2 regions of the Mesorhizobium sp. CA6 genome follow, and region 2 is predicted to be linked to the other one. Evidence: predicted binding sites of a transcription regulator. Region 2 holds the regulator's gene; the other holds the start of a gene.

Region 1 (7,933 bases), on a different contig from region 2:
CGCGAACAGCAGGCGCATGTAGTCGTAGATTTCCGTGACGGTGCCGACGGTCGAGCGCGGGTTGCGCGAGGTGGTCTTCTGCTCGATCGAGATGGCGGGCGACAGGCCGTCGATCTGGTCGACGTCCGGCTTCTGCATCATCTCGAGGAACTGGCGGGCATAGGCCGACAGGCTTTCGACATAGCGGCGCTGGCCCTCGGCATAGATGGTGTCGAAGGCAAGCGACGACTTGCCGGATCCCGACAATCCGGTCATGACGATCAGGCTGTCGCGCGGCAGGTCGAGATCGACGTTCTTGAGATTGTGTTCGCGCGCCCCGCGAATGGAAAGGTATTTATGGTCGGCCATCGCCGGTCGCCGCCTCAGATCTGGAATTTGCTGGATTGGCGGGTTTGTCCCGGCCATCCCCTATGTAGGTATTTTCACCGCCACGTCGAGAGACGCCACAATCTCGACGGGACAAGCCGATCATGGGTTTAACCGTCTTTCGCGCGAGCGGGCAAGCGGAAAGAACAAAGATCGAACACGCTGCTGACAAAGCGTTGTGGAAACAATCGCCGCCCAAACGTTGTGAGAACAATCGCCCAAACGTAGTGGAAACAATCGCGGCCGAGCTACGCGCCGTTGGGTGTGTCGAAGCACTCGACTTACCTGCACGTAACCTCCAGGCGATCACATTTTTCGGTAACCGACTATTCAACGGTTGACGTCCCGAGCCCAGGGGAGCAGTCTCAAACGCGTCAACGAAGCCGGCCGTCTTTCGATGGCCTCGCCGCCCAATAGGCGGTCTGCGAGACGCCGCAGGCGATAGCGATTTGCGCTTCGAACGACATTGTCGCAACGGACCCAGGAGCGGAGCATGACGCCACCGGACAGTCCCTTGAGGCTCCACACTGAGATGGAGCCGCGGCGGGCATAAGTGCCAGGGCAGACTTGAAACGCCGGCCCGACAAACCGTGACTTGCCGATTCTTAACAATTAGAGACGATAGTCGGATCGTCGGCTGAACGCCGCGTTGCATCCGAAACAGAACGCCGGCAGTCCACTCCCGGCTAAAATTGGATTATCAGATCCATGAAAGCCCCGTCCACCTGCGGAAGCAGTGGCGGGGCTTACATTTTGTGGTGTTCGCGTTTGACCCGCTCGCGATCAATGGTTCGGGATCCGAGCGCCGCCCGTCGCCATATCGATCGTTATGCTGCCGCCGATCCTGACATCGGTGTCGCCGATCTTGAAGGAACCGTCGCTGCCGGCCGGTAGCGCGTCTGGTTCCGGCTGCGGCGCCGGCTTGGCGATGCGGTAGTCGCCGCTGACGCCAGGCAGTTTCTGCGCCGAACTGTCGTCGGCAAGGGCGGCGCCGGCCACCAGCGCGCCGGCAAGCGCGGCGAGGGCAACGCACAAGTGCCTGGATTGGAACGGATCGATCATGCGCGGACTATAGGGACGCGGCTAGGGCAATGCCAGACGCGCGGCGATCAATTTGCCGCGCGCCTTCCCGCAACGTCAGGCCGCTTTCTTGCGCGTGTCGTAGACGTGGTCGACAAGGCCCCAAGTCTTGGCTTCCGCGGCGCTCATGAAGTAATCGCGATCGAGCGTGCGCTCGACCTCCTCGTAGGTCCGGCCGCAATGCTTGGCGTAGAGCTCGGTCATATGCTGCTTGGTACGCACGATGTCCTCGGCATGGCGCTGGATGTCTGAGGCCTGGCCCTGAAAGCCGCCCAGCGGCTGATGCAGCACGATCCTTGTGTTGGGCAGCGCGATCCGCCGCCCCGGCGCGCCGGCCATCAGCAGGAAGGAGCCCATCGAGGCGGCAAAGCCCATGCAGACCGTCGACACCGGGCAGGAGATGTACTGCATCGTGTCGTAGATGGCGAAGCCGCTGGTCACCATGCCGCCCGGCGAGTTGATGTAAAGCGAGATCTCCTTGTCGGGGTGGTCCGATTCCAGCGACAGGAGCTGTGCGCAAACCAGAGCCGAGACGTTGTCGTTGATCTCGCCATTGATAAAGACGATGCGCTCGCGCAGCAGCCGCGAAAAGATATCGAAGGAACGCTCGCCGCGGCTCGATTGCTCGATGACCATCGGCACCAGATTGGCAATGCTCATGACGGGTTTCCTCGGTCCTCTTTTTGATCAGGCCGCGCGCAGCATCATGCAGGGCGCATTGGCGGCGGTCGGGTTCTTGCGCGCGTCGAGCGAAAGCCCGCAGCCGGCGCCGGAGACAGCGATAAGAGGCTGTGCGACCGGCACGAAGCCGTCATGCACGATGCTGAGATGTGTGCCGCCCGAGGCCGTGCCGGCAAGCGTGAAGGTGACGACACTGTCGAAGGGTGGAAGCCCGCCGTCGTCAGCACCAGGTTTTTCGCGCCAGGAATAGCGCAGCAGCCTGCCGGGCTCGGCGTCGAGCACCTCGCATTCGATCGGCGCATCCGGTCCGACAAAGGCGAAGCGGCTGCCGGCTTCCGGCTTGATGTCGTTCGGCATCATCCAGGCGGCGAGCAGTTCCGGCTCGGTCAGCGCCCGCCAGACCTTTTCCGGCGGCTCAGGGAGGTCGCATTCGAAGCTGAGCGGCGCTTCGTTGACAATCGGGTTTTCGGTTGCCGTCATTGGTCCATTCCCTTCAGAACCGTCTTCAACTTCTCGATGCGTTCCGGCCAGAAGGCGCGGTAGCGTTCGATCCAGCCGAGCAGCGGGTCGAGCCCCTGCGGATCGGCGCGGTAATAGGCGTTGCGGCCGGCACGCCGCTCGACCACCAGGCCGGCGCCGCGCAGCACGGCAAGGTGCTGCGAGACCGCCGGCTGCGACACACTCATGCCGGCGCGCAGCTCGCTCACGCTGATCTCGCCAGCGGCCAGCCGCTCGTAAACTGCGCGTCGCGTCGGGTCGGCCAGAGCGCGGAAAATCTCTGCTTCGATCATGGCAGAAGCATAAGTCGATACTTATCGATTTGGCAAGCTTCTATTTGATCGCCATATCAAAACGCACGTCCAACCCTGCCTTTGCTGACATTCCTTGACAGAAAGTGCAGCTACGACTAGAACGAAAAGAGAACAAAAACCTTGTGGGAAAAGCCAGCCTTTTGCGGGCGGCGACGACCCGCAGGCTATAAGGTGAGCGACTTGAAATTTGTTTCGGATGAGCGCGGAGAAGTAAGATGGCGGGTAGCGTCAACAAGGTCATTCTGGTCGGCAATCTCGGAGCGGATCCTGAAATCCGCCGCCTGAATTCCGGTGATCCGGTCGTCAACATTCGCATCGCCACGTCGGAAAGCTGGCGCGACAAGAACTCGGGCGAGCGTAAGGAAAAGACCGAGTGGCATAACGTCGTCATTTTCAACGACCAGCTCGCCAAGGTGGCCGAGCAGTATTTGAAGAAGGGCATGAAGGTCTATGTCGAGGGTCAGCTGCAGACCCGCAAATGGCAGGACCAGACCGGTGCCGACAAATACACCACCGAGGTCGTGCTGCAGAAATTCCGAGGCGAGTTGCAGATGCTCGACGCGCGCGGCGAGGGCGGCGGCGGCCAGGTCGGCAATTATTCCGGTGGCGGCAACAGCCGAGGCTCGGATTTCGGCCAGTCCAGCCCGAATGAAAGCTTCAACCGCGGCGGCAGTGGCGGCTCCAGGGGCGGCGGCTCGTCACGCGAGCTGGACGACGAGATCCCGTTCTAAGCGTCTCGAAACGGCCGTCTGAGGGGAAGGCGTGATGTCGCTCGGACCGCTTCTGTCGGCGTCGCCTCCCATTCCGTGGCATGCATTCGCGGCCTTCGCCGCTTTGGCCATCGGCGGCGCCCAGTTGGCGCTGCCGAAAGGTACTGTGCGTCATCGTGTGCTGGGCTACACCTGCGTGGCGTTGATGCTGGTCATCGCCATATCGAGTTTCTGGATCCAGCAGATCCGGCTCGTCGCTCCGTTCAGCCCGATCCATCTGTTGTCGATCCTGGTGCTGGTCACCATGCCGCTGGCGGCCTGGTATGCGCACACGCATAAGGTAACCGCGCATCGCGGCGCCATGATCAAGCTCTATCTGTTCGCGCTGGTCGGCGCCGGCATCTTCACGCTGCTGCCGGCCGGATCATGCACGCCGTTGTGTTCGGCCAGTAAGGCGTGTTGATATTCAGGTGAGGCCGGCCTGACCTGAATATCAACACGCCTTGGCGGACGGCAATTTCTCAAGGAAGGTCAACGTGAAAGCACGCATCAAATGGGTCGAGGAACGCACCTTCGTCGGCGAGTCCGGCAGCGGCCACAAGGTCGTGCTGGGCGCGGCGCACAGGCCGGAAGGCAAGACGCCGGGACCGAGCCCGATGGAACTGGTGCTGATCGGCACCGGCGGCTGCTCGGCCTATGATGTCGTGCACATCCTCGAGAAGGGCCGGGAGGCGGTCGAGGATTGCGTGGTCGAGCTCGACGCCGACCGAGCCGAAGCCGATCCAAAGGTGTTCACCCGCATCCACATGCATTTCATCGTCAAGGGGAGAGCCCTGTCGCACGACAAGGTGAAACGCGCGATCGATCTGTCGATCGAAAAATACTGCTCGGCTTCAGCCATGATGGCCAAGACGGCGACCATCACGCATGATTTCGAGGTGGTCGAGACGGCGGCGAAGTGAGGCAGTAGGCAGTAGGCAGTACGATACTTATTCAAGCGGCCATCAGCGCCTTGATGCCGTCCGCCACGAACTGAACGGCTAGCGCCGCGAGGATGACGCCGAGCAGACGGGTCAGGATCGAGCGGCCGGTCTGGCCGAGGATGCGGTCGATACGCTCGGACAGCACGAAAACCAGAAAGGTGATCACCAGACAGATCGCTATGATGCCGACCAGCGCCGCCTGTGCGCCAAAACCCTGGAAGGAGCCCGACAGCAGCACGGTTGCCGAGATGGCGCCCGGACCGGCGATCAGCGGGATTGCCAGCGGGAAGGCGGCGATATTGTGAATCATGTCCTTGGTGATGGCGACGTCGCCGATCTTCTCCTTACGGTCCTGACGGCGCTCGAACACCATTTCGAAGGCGATGAAGAACAAGAGGAAGCCGCCGGCGACGCGAAAGGCCGGCAGCGTTATGCCGAACACCGACAGGATCGAGGCGCCGGCAATCGCAAACAGCGCCATGACCAGGAAGCCGATCACCGAGGCGCGGATCGAAACCTGCTGGCGCTCGTCACGGTTCATGCCGCGCGTCACGGCCAGGAAAAGCGGCGCCAGTCCCGGCGGGTCGATGGTCACCAGGATGGTGACGAAGGCGTTGAACAGGCTGTCGAAACTCGGCATCGCTGGTCCCCTCCCGCCGGGCGAAGCCCAGGTTTTGCAATTGGTAGAGCAAAGCTGTGGCGCTGGAAAGCGGAAGGAAATGGTGTGCGAAGCTGTGAAAGCAGGCGCGAGGGATCGCTTTCAATTCCTTGCGGCTTTTCGATCGCTATCGAGGTTCATTTAGGCGACGAGCCAGAAACTCGACCTCCATTCGCCAGGTCGCGCCGCCATCATGCGAGCGCTCGCCGAGCCAGCGAAACGAGTTTTCGGTGATGCGTGAAAAGCTCCAGCGCACAGACGCGCCGGTGCCGTCCGTACCGACCTGGACGATCGTGCCGTCCTCGGTGTGGCCGAGTTGGCGGCTGTAATACTGGTTGCGCGGGTCGCTCCAGAAGATGTGCCAGGCGTCGGCGCCCGGATCGTAGACACGCAATGTGGTGCCGTAGAAGGTCCATGCTCCGAGCGAAGTCTGGACCCCGGTGTTCCGCGCGGGCAAGATCCAGACGTCCTGCACGGCGCGGCCTTCGAGAACCCAGCCGAAATGCACTTCGCCGCGACCCGTGAGCCTTGTGCCATCCTCGAGAATGCGTGTGGCATCGAACGTCCATGCGCCGATGAAGCGGCCATAGAGTTTCAGCTTTTCGGCAAGGTCCGGTTTTGGGCCGTCGCTGTGCAGGGCCTCGGCAAAAGGATCGGTCATTGTTGCTGCCTCGTTTGTCAGGAGAGGGCTAGCAATAGCGGTATGGCAGGGTTCTACGCTTGGGAAAAATTGCTATCTTTCAGCCATGACGACCGCGCAGAAGACTCTGGCTTCCGGACATGGCTGGCAGGTGTCCGACGTGGTGTGCACGGCCGTCGCCGGCGACAAGCCATTCGAGGAAGAGCATTGCAGCTTTTGCGTCGCCGCCGTGACCAGGGGCACGTTCCGCTATCGCACGCGCCAGGGGACGGCGATGCTGGCGCCGGGCGCCCTCCTGCTCGGCAATCCCGGCGCCTGCTATGAATGCGGGCATGAGCACGGCGCCGGCGACCGCTGCCTCTCCTTCCATTTTTCGCCGGCCTATCTGGAGCGCGTCCTGGCCGACCTGCCGGATGTGAAACGGCTCGGCTTTACCCATCCACGCCTGCCGCCCTTGCCGGCGCTGGCGCCTCTGCTGGCCGAGGCGGAGGCGGCACGGGAAGCGGGCGACGGCGACGCATTCGAGGAACTCGGCCTGCGCATGGCCGGGGCGGTCGCCACGGCTGCGGCCGACACTTCCACAGCTGGCCGGGCGCCCAGCCGCCGCGACCAGAAACGCGTTGCCGAGGCGGTGCGGCTGATCGAGCTCAACGCCGATCGACCATTGTCGCTTGCCAAGCTCGCTGCCGGCGTGGCGACAAGCCCGTTTCACTTCCTGCGCACGTTCCGGCAGGTTGCCGGCATGACGCCCTATCAATTCCTGCTGAGGACGAGGCTGCACCGCGCCGCGGTGCGTCTGCGCAGCTCGAGCGCGGCGATCTCGACGATCGCCTTCGATGCCGGCTTTAACGATCTGTCGACCTTCAACCGCCGGTTCCGGCGCGAGATGGGACAAGCTCCCGGCGCGTATCGCGCCAGACGGACCAGAGGGCGCTAACGCCGGCTGAAGCGAAATCGACCTTGGCCATATCGTCGCAATCAGCGATATCCATTTGAAATTGCCATCAAAATTGTCTCTGGAAAAGTCCGGCCGACATTGGAGTTTCGGCGAGGCTTCCTATATAAGCGGTGAGTGATTCCCGACTGGATTGTGACCTGATTTGACCGACCAGAAGACACCGCGCGGGCCGGACGGCGGCCCCACCGGCATCGAGCCGATTTCGATCATCGAGGAGATGCAGCGCTCCTATCTCGATTACGCCATGAGCGTGATCGTCAGCCGTGCGCTGCCCGACGTGCGCGACGGCCTGAAGCCGGTGCATCGCCGCATCCTCTATGCCTCGCATGAGAGCGGCTACCACTGGAACCGCAAATATGTGAAATCGGCCCGCCCGGTCGCCGACGTGATGGGTAAATACCATCCGCATGGCGATGCCTCGATCTATGACGCGCTGGTGCGCATGGCGCAGGACTGGTCGCTGCGCGTGCCGCTGATCGACGGTCAGGGCAATTTCGGCTCGATCGACGGCGATCCGCCGGCGGCGATGCGCTACACCGAGTCCAGGCTCACCAAGGTCGCGCATGAGCTCTTGGAGGACATCGACAAGGAAACCGTCGATTTTCAGGATACTTATGATGCGTCCGGCAGCGAGCCCAAGGTACTGCCGGCCCGTTTCCCGAACCTTCTGGTCAACGGCTCCGGCGGTATCGCCGTCGGCATGGCCACCAACATTCCACCGCACAATCTCGTCGAAGTCTGCAACGGCGCCATCGCTCTCATCGACAATCCGGCGATCGACCTGACGGCGCTGATGGAGATCGTGCCCGGTCCGGATTTCCCGACCGGCGGCATCGTGCTTGGCCGTTCGGGCATCTACAATGCCTATTCGACGGGCCGCGGTTCGATCGTCATGCGCGGCCGCGTCGAGATCGAGCAGCGCGGCAATGACCGCGAATCCATCGTCGTCACCGAGATTCCTTATCAGGTGAACAAGGCCTCGATGATCGAGAAGATGGCCGAGCTGGTGCGCGACAAGCGCATCGAGGGCATTTCCGACATCCGC
Region 2 (7,933 bases):
GTAGGTTGGGACGCCATCGGAGCGCAGGATGATGAAGTCGTCGAGATCCTTGTTGGGGAAGCGCACCTCGCCCTGCACGCGGTCGTTGACGATCGTCACGCCCTCGGTCGGTGCCTTGATGCGGATCGCGCCCTTGACGCCTGCGGGCGCCTCGGATGGGCCGCGGTCGCGCCAATGGCCGTTGTAACGCGGCGGCAGGCCCTTGGCACGTGCGGCCTCGCGCATCGCCTCCAGCTCCGCCGGCGTCTCATAGCTGTAATAAGCCTTGCCCATGCGCACGAGCTGCTCCGCCACTTCGCGGTGACGCTGCGCGCGCTCGAACTGCGAGACGGCTTCGCCATCCCAGGAGAGGCCAAGCCAGGTCAGCCCGTCGAGAATGGCAGCCGTAGCGGCTTCGGTGGAGCGCTCGCGATCGGTATCCTCGATGCGCAGCAGCATCGTGCCGCCGGTGTGCTTGGCATAGAGCCAGTTGAACAGCGCCGTGCGCGCCCCGCCGATATGCAGGTAGCCTGTAGGCGAGGGGGCAAAACGGGTGACGACCTTGTCGGACATGGAACTCTCGAGGAAGCGCTGAAAAATGCATGTTTCGCGCAGACTTCCACGCGACCGGCGTTCATGTAGCATAGGCGGTCTGGGGCGCAAGGGGCAGACCCGATGGCTGGACGTGGCCGGGGCGTGAGGGAGGGCGGGGAAACGACAGCTGGCGTCAGCGAGCGCCTGATGTTTGCCCATGCCGCGCCTGCGGAAGAAGCGCCGGTTTCGCTTCCGGAACTCCGTCTACCAGCCGGGCTTCTGCCGCCCGGTGCCGGTGCGCTTCAGCCAGCCTCGTCAATAGACACCGTAGGCCGAATCCGCAAACAGCTTGGCCGCGCTTCGCTTCCTGCGTTGCGCCGAGGCATCGCCGTCGCCATGGAGATCGAGCTTGACCGTGGCGTGGGCTTCCTGCTGGTGCCGGTGTTCCTGGCAGCCGGCGTGATCTGTTACTTCTCGCTGAGCGCCGAGCCGGACCTCTACAGGCCGCTTGCGGCGGTCGCCCTGATGGCGGTCTGCGCGGCGGTCTCGCGTTCCCGGCACAGAACGCACCTTGTCTTCATGGCGGCGTTTTTCTGCGCCTTGGGCTTTCTTGCGGCCAAGGTGGAGACCTGGCGGATGGCGACCCCGATGCTGGGTTCCGAAATCCAGACACGGCTGACGGGCCGCCTCGTCACCGCCGAGGCGATGGCCAACGGCCGTGTCCGGCTCACCATAGATCTGATATCCACGGAGCGTCCGAAGCTGCGCTACGCGCCGGACCGCATCAGGCTGTCGGCGCGCAGGATCCCGTCCGACATGTCGGCCGGGTCGATGCTGACCGGCTATGCCAAGCTGCTGCCGCCGACAGGTCCTGTTCGGCCGGACAGCTACGACTTTTCCTTCGACAGCTATTTTGCCGGCATAGGCGCCAGCGGCTTTTTCCTGGGCTATCCGAAACTTGTCGCGCCGACCCCGAGTGCGCCAACGGAGGTGCCGTTTGGCGCGCGCGTGGCATCGGCCATAGAAAATGCTCGCGAGGGGATTGCCGACCACATCAGGAGCAGCATCGGCGGTTCCGAGGGCGAGATCGCGGCGGCGCTGATCGTCGGCGTTCGTGCTGGCATTCCGGAAGCCATCAACGAGTCGATGCGACGGACCGGCATCTACCACATCATTTCGATCTCCGGCCTGCATATGGCGCTGGTCGCCGGCACGATCATGGTGCTTTTGCGCGGCGCCTTCGCGCTGTTTCCGGACTTCTCGTCGCGCCGGCCGGTGAAGAAATATGCCGCTGGCATCGCGCTGGCGTCGATCGCCGCCTATCTCGTGATCTCCGGCATCGTGGTGGCGGCCGAGCGAAGCTTCATCATGCTTGGCGTGATGCTGGTCGCCGTGCTTTTCGACCGCGCGGCGCTGACCATGCGCAACCTGGCGATCTCTGCCATCGCCGTCATCCTGGTCTCGCCGCATGAAGTGGTCGGCCCGAGCTTCCAGATGTCCTTCGCCGCCACCGCCGCCCTGGTCGGCGCCTATGCCGGCTTTGCCGACTATCGCGCCGGCAAAACGACCGCGCCGCCGGCAAAGCGTTCGTTTCTCGGGTTCTTATCGCGAAAACTGGCGATTGGAGCGGGTGGCGCCGCCGTGACGTCGCTCATCGCGGGCAGCGCAACATTGTTGTTTGCCATCTGGCACTTCCAGCGGGTGTCGCCGCTCAGCCTGCTGGCCAATCTGGCGGTCATGCCGATCGTCTCATTGGTCGTCATGCCGTTCGCCGTGCTGAGCGCGCTGGCCATGCCCTTCGGCTTAGACGGTCCCTTCCTCTTTGTCATGGGCAAAGGCCTGACGGCGATGATCGCCATTTCGGCATGGATTTCCGAGCGCTCACCGGTCGACGCCGTGGGGCTGATCTCGATCCAGTCGGTGCTGCTGGCGACGGTCGCGCTGGTCATCGCGACCATGGCTACCACTTGGCTGAGGCTTGCCGCCGTACCTTTCGCGCTCGCTGCGCTGCTGGCCATTCCGCACGTCCGCACACCGGACGTGCTTATCTCGGAGGATGCGCATCTGGTGGCGATGCCGATCGGCGGCGGCGAGCTTGCCGTCAATCGCGAACGCTCCAACGAGTTCACCACCGACAACTGGAAACGGGCGCTGAAAGCCGAGGAGATCGTGCCGCCAGAAAGGTTCGCCAAAGATACGCTGGACATTGCCGATCCCGCCGACCTGCCGCCCGGCTCGCCCTTCTATTGCAGCGGCGATCTCTGCATCGGTCGGCATCCTTCCGGCGCGATCGTCGCGCTCGCCGAGACCCGCGACACCGCCCGGCCGGCCTGCGGCTTCGCCGACCTCATCGTCATCAACGACGCCACGGCCTATAACCCGTGCCGCGATCCGCGTGTGCTCGTCGTCACCAAGCGGCAGCTGGCGCGCGACGGCAGCGCCGCCGTTTTCTTCGATCCGCAATCGGCAACCGCGCGGCCAACCGTCCGCTACGCGGTCGTAGAACCATACCGACCCTGGCACGAGCAGCGGAAATACACGCGCGAGGCGAGGGGACTGGCGCCCTATAAGCAGCCGGAAAAACCAGCCGCCGCACCGGCCCAATAGATTGTCGTTCGGGCGAAGAAGGCCGGGCAGTTCTGCTCAGTAGCGGCGGATAAGTCCGACGAGCTTGCCCTGAACCTTGACCCGATCCGGTCCGAAGATCCGGGTCTCATAGGCCGGGTTGGCGGCCTCGAGCGCGATCGAGGCACCCTTGCGGCGGAAACGCTTAAGCGTCGCCTCCTCATCGTCGACCAGCGCCACCACGATCTCACCCGGGCTTGCCGTGTTCGCATTGCGGATGATGACGGTGTCGCCGTCGAAGATGCCGGCCTCGATCATCGAGTCGCCCTTGACCTCCAACGCGTAATGCTCGCCGCCCATGATCATGTCCGGCGGCACCGAGATCGAATGCGTCTGGTGCTGGATGGCGTCAATCGGCACGCCGGCGGCGATGCGGCCCATCACCGGAATGGATACGGCCGCCGCGGCCTCGTCGTCATTGCTTGGCGTCGGGGTGCGTGATGGAGTCGTCGGCTTGATCTGGCGACTGAGATTGCCTTGGCCGCCCTGGATGACGCTCGGCGAAAACTTCTTCGCGGCATTCAGGCCAGGCGCGATCGAGTCGGGCAGGCGCAGCACTTCCAGCGCGCGCGCCCGATTCGGCAGCCGGCGAATGAAGCCGCGTTCTTCCAGCGCCGTGATCAGCCGGTGGATGCCGGACTTGGAGGCAAGGTCGAGCGCCTCCTTCATCTCATCGAATGATGGAGGAATCCCGCTCTCCTTCAGGCGTTCATGGATGAACATCAGGAGTTCATGTTGTTTGCGCGTCAGCATCGGCGGCCCCCACGGGTTCTGAAACCAGAATCAGAAAAACAAACCCAGAACAAACACTATCTGTTCCAGTTGTGTTCCGCAACCGTTTAAAGTTTAGTGAATTTGTTAAGGCTGCCGAAACAATGTCGCATCCGGTGACGGCCGGCTGCCCCTCCTGGGGCAGCGGCATTGATTCCGCTCGATTTTGGAGTTCCCCTTAAGCTGAAATACAACCCGACACGATCACGAAGCCGTGGTTGGGATCACGTCGGCTCGTACCGTAAGCGCGTGGCACCGTGAACGAAACGAACCCAAAATGCCAACCTTGGCGAAGTTCCGATCCGCAGTCTTCGCCGTCTATGGACCAGCTAACATAGGACCAAAGGTTCTTGCCCTGTCGCCGAGGGTGGTGAGACAACCCCCTTGGCCAGATCGAAATGGAGGCGGCAGCACAATGAGGGGAATTCCTGATCTCGCCGAAGTCGAGGCGATGGATGCCGCGGATCCGCTGCGCGCGACGCGCGATCGCTTCGTCTTGCCGGAAGGCGTCCTATATCTCGACGGCAATTCGCTGGGCGCTGCTTCGATCGACGCCTTCAGCGAGATCGAGACTGCCACGAGGCAGGAATGGGCGCGGGATCTCATCCGCGCCTGGAACACCGCCGGCTGGTTCGATATGCCCATCGAGCTAGGTGACCAGCTAGGACGGCTGATCGGCGCGAAACCCGGCCAGACGGTCGTTTGCGACACGACTTCGATCAATATCTACAAGGTCCTGCATGCGGCACTTGCAATGCGGCCCGAGCGTTCGGTGATTGTTGCCGAGGGCGACAGCTTTCCGACCGACCTCTACATGGCGGAAGGGGTCGCATCGACGCGGTCCGGCACGGTGCTGCGGCTCGAATGCGCAGATGCCCCGACGATTGAGGAACTGGTTGACGATCGCGTCGCGGTCATCCTGGTCAACCACGTCAACTACAAATCCGGCCGGCTGCGCGACATGGCGGCGCTCACCCGCAAGGCTCATGAAGCCGGTGCGCTGATCGTCTGGGACCTCTGCCACACGGCGGGTGCGCTGCCGGTGGATCTCGACGGCTCGAATGCCGATTTCGCCATCGGCTGCACCTACAAGTATCTCAATGGCGGGCCGGGCTCGCCAGCCTTCATCTACGCCGCGAACCGCCATCACCGCGACATTCGCCAGCCGCTCAGCGGCTGGTGGGGCCATGCCCGGCCTTTCGCGTTCGAGCAGGGCTACGCTGCGGGCACGGGCATCCGGCGGTTCCTGTGCGGAACGCAGCCGGTGCTGTCGATGCGCGCGCTGAAAGGGGCGCTGGATCTCTGGAACGATGTCGACATGAGGGCCGTGCGGAGAAAAAGCGTCGCGCTGACGGACCTGTTCATCCGGCTTGTCGAGGCCAGATGCGGCGGCTTCGGTCTTGAGCTGGAGAGCCCGCGCTCAGGCGCCGAGCGCGGCAGCCAGGTCTCGTTCGCACATCCGCATGGCTACCAGGTGATGCGTGCCTTAATCGAGCGCGGCGTGATCGGCGATTTCCGCGCGCCATCCACCATTCGTTTCGGCTTCACGCCGCTTTATGTCGGCTACCGCGATGTCTGGAATGCAGTCGAGGTGCTGCAGGACATCCTGCGCACTGGCGTCTGGCAAGACGCGCGCTTTGCCGTCAAAACAACCGTTACCTGACTTTAAATCGGCGATGCCGAACAAATGATCTGATCGCGGAGATACCGTTGCTGGGACATCGTATTGTCGACTGGGATGACGCTTATGCAAATGGCGCCAATATCGCCGGCGGCGACCGCTGGCCGGCGGCGTGGGATGGGCCGGCGCGGGCATTCCGCGAAAGGCTGCAGTCAGAGGGCAGGGCGCGGCTCGATGTTATCTACGGCGAAGCGCCGCGCAATCGCTTCGACCTGTTTCTCCCGTCTGCGGCGCCAAAGGGGCTCGTTGTGTTCATCCACGGCGGCTATTGGATGGAGTCGGACAAGAGCTCCTGGTCGCATCTGGCTGGAGGCGCGCTCGGCCGCGGCTTTGCCGTCGCCATGCCCTCCTACACGCTGTGCCCGCAGACCAGGATCAGCGGCATAGTCGGCGAGGCCGCGGCAGCGATCGAGAAGGCGGCGGCCATGGTCGATGGTCCGCTGATGCTGACCGGGCACTCGGCCGGCGGGCATCTCGCGAGCCGAATGGTGACCACGGTCTCACCGCTATCATCCGATGTGGCGCGGCGCATACGCAAGGTCGTTTCGATTTCAGGCCTGCACGACCTTCGGCCGCTGATGTTCACAGCGCTGAACGAGACCCTGAACATCGACGAGCCGGAAGCGCGGAGCGAAAGCCCGGCATTGTTGCGGCCTCGACAGGGAGCCTGCATCACCTGCTGGGCCGGCGGCGGCGAGCGTGCGGAATTCCTGCGCCAGAGCGCGTTGCTCGCCAACATCTGGACCGGGCTCGGCGCCTCCACCCGTTCAGTGGTCGAGCCGGACCGACATCATTTCAACATTGTCGATGGCCTCGCCGACCCGGATCATCCCCTGACCCGTACGCTGGTGGACGAATAAGGGTTACGATCGACTTCGTCGACGTATCAGGATCGACTTCGTCGACGCCTAGCGCAGCATGAGCACGCTGCATTCAGCGCCGGCTTCCGCCGCCGGCGCAAAGGGCTCGCGCACGATCAGGCCGTTGGCGTCGGCGAGCATCCGCAGCATCGAGGAGTCCTGGATTCCGAAAGGTATCGCGACCAAGGTGCCGGCGTCCTCGCGCACGACGGCGCGCACATAGTCCTGCCTAAGGTCGTTGGCCCGCATCGCGGTGCCAAGCCGGGCCGTTCGCATATCCTGATGGTGATCGCGGCCACCGAGCCGGGCAAGCAGCGGTTTCAGGAAGAGTTGCGAGCAGACAATGCTTGCCACCGGATTGCCGGGCAGGCCGATGCAGCGGATATGGCCAAGCCGGCCAAACATCAGTGGTTTGCCGGGGCGCATGGCGATTTTCCAGAAATCGAGCTGCATGCCTTCGCCGGTCAGCACGCTATGGACGAGGTCGTGGTCGCCGACCGAGGCGCCGCCGAGCGTGACGATGACATCGGCGTCCGCCTCGACCGCTTTCCGGACCAGCGCGGCAATCGCCTCCTGGCGGTCGGCGGCGATGCCGAGATCGAGCGCGAGCGCGCCGACCGACTGGGCGGCGGCTCCAACGCCGTAGGCATTCGACGAAATGATCTGGCCGGGGCCGAGCGCGCTGCCCGGGGGCAGCAATTCGTCGCCGGTGGCGATGATCGCGACCAGCGGCCGGCGCACGACGTTCAGGGCTGGGTGGTTGGCCGAGGCCGCCAGCGAAAGGGCCGCCGCATCGAGAACGCGGCCCTTTTCGAGCAGCACGTCGCCCTGGCCGAAGTCGAGCCCGCGGCGACGCACATTGCGTCCTTCCGCGGTCGGCTCCGTCACTTCGATCCTGCCATTGCAGAGATCGCGGACGTTTTCCTGGATGACGACCGTGTCGGCGCCCTCCGGCAACGGCGCTCCGGTGAAGATGCGCACGGCCTGGCCTTCCCCGACGGTTCCGGAGAAACCGCGCCCGGCAGGCGCCATGCCGATGACCTCGAGTAGCGCCGGCGCCGAGGCGACATCGGAGAAGCGCGCGGCATAGCCGTCCATCGCGGAGGCATCGAAAGGTGGCTGCGTGCGCAGCGCGACCACCGGCTCGGCCAGCACCCGGCCCGCCGCGTCAGCCAGCGGAACGCGCTCGCCCGGCAGAGCCGTCACGCCGTCGAGCAGGCGTTCGAGCGCCTCGGTGACCGGGAGCAAGGCCATTATGAACCTGCCTTGTAGTCGCCTGATTTGCCGCCGGTCTTCTCGACCAGCCGGACGCCGGAAATCACCATCCCGCGGTCCGCTGCCTTGGCCATGTCGTAGATGGTGAGGCAGGCTACCGAAGCGGCGGTCAGCGCCTCCATCTCCACGCCCGTCTTGCCGGTGACGCGGGCGAGCGCGGTGACCTTGAGACCTGGCAAGGAATGGTCCGGCTCGATCTCGACGCCAA

Evidence for each region. The regulator LexA, encoded in region 2, represses DNA repair genes until DNA is damaged. The targets are predictions, from matches to a motif close to TGTTCNNNNTGTGTTCNG.
Region 1: the regulator LexA is predicted to act here: its motif matches at 3,036-3,053, upstream of LB526_RS25555 (single-stranded DNA-binding protein).

The regions. Positions count from the first base shown of each region.
Region 1 is NZ_JAIUHI010000021.1:5,086-13,018, reverse strand. Features, by position in the region: gene uvrA (excinuclease ABC subunit UvrA) at 1-348, opposite strand, end outside; gene LB526_RS25575 (hypothetical protein) at 1,150-1,428, opposite strand; gene LB526_RS25570 (ATP-dependent Clp protease proteolytic subunit) at 1,504-2,106, opposite strand; gene LB526_RS25565 (SRPBCC family protein) at 2,134-2,607, opposite strand; gene LB526_RS25560 (ArsR/SmtB family transcription factor) at 2,604-2,918, opposite strand; gene LB526_RS25555 (single-stranded DNA-binding protein) at 3,155-3,670, shown strand; partial or broken gene LB526_RS25550 (DUF2306 domain-containing protein) at 3,705-4,102, shown strand; gene LB526_RS25545 (OsmC family protein) at 4,186-4,611, shown strand; gene LB526_RS25540 (MarC family protein) at 4,643-5,272, opposite strand; gene LB526_RS25535 (hypothetical protein) at 5,418-5,951, opposite strand; gene LB526_RS25530 (helix-turn-helix domain-containing protein) at 6,037-6,867, shown strand; gene gyrA (DNA gyrase subunit A) at 7,031-7,933, shown strand, end outside.
Region 2 is NZ_JAIUHI010000012.1:142,105-150,037, reverse strand. Features, by position in the region: gene gltX (glutamate--tRNA ligase) at 1-552, opposite strand, end outside; gene LB526_RS19400 (ComEC/Rec2 family competence protein) at 655-3,120, shown strand; gene lexA (transcriptional repressor LexA) at 3,157-3,891, opposite strand; gene kynU (kynureninase) at 4,325-5,572, shown strand; gene LB526_RS19385 (alpha/beta hydrolase) at 5,620-6,450, shown strand; gene glp (gephyrin-like molybdotransferase Glp) at 6,499-7,704, opposite strand; gene moaC (cyclic pyranopterin monophosphate synthase MoaC) at 7,704-7,933, opposite strand, start outside.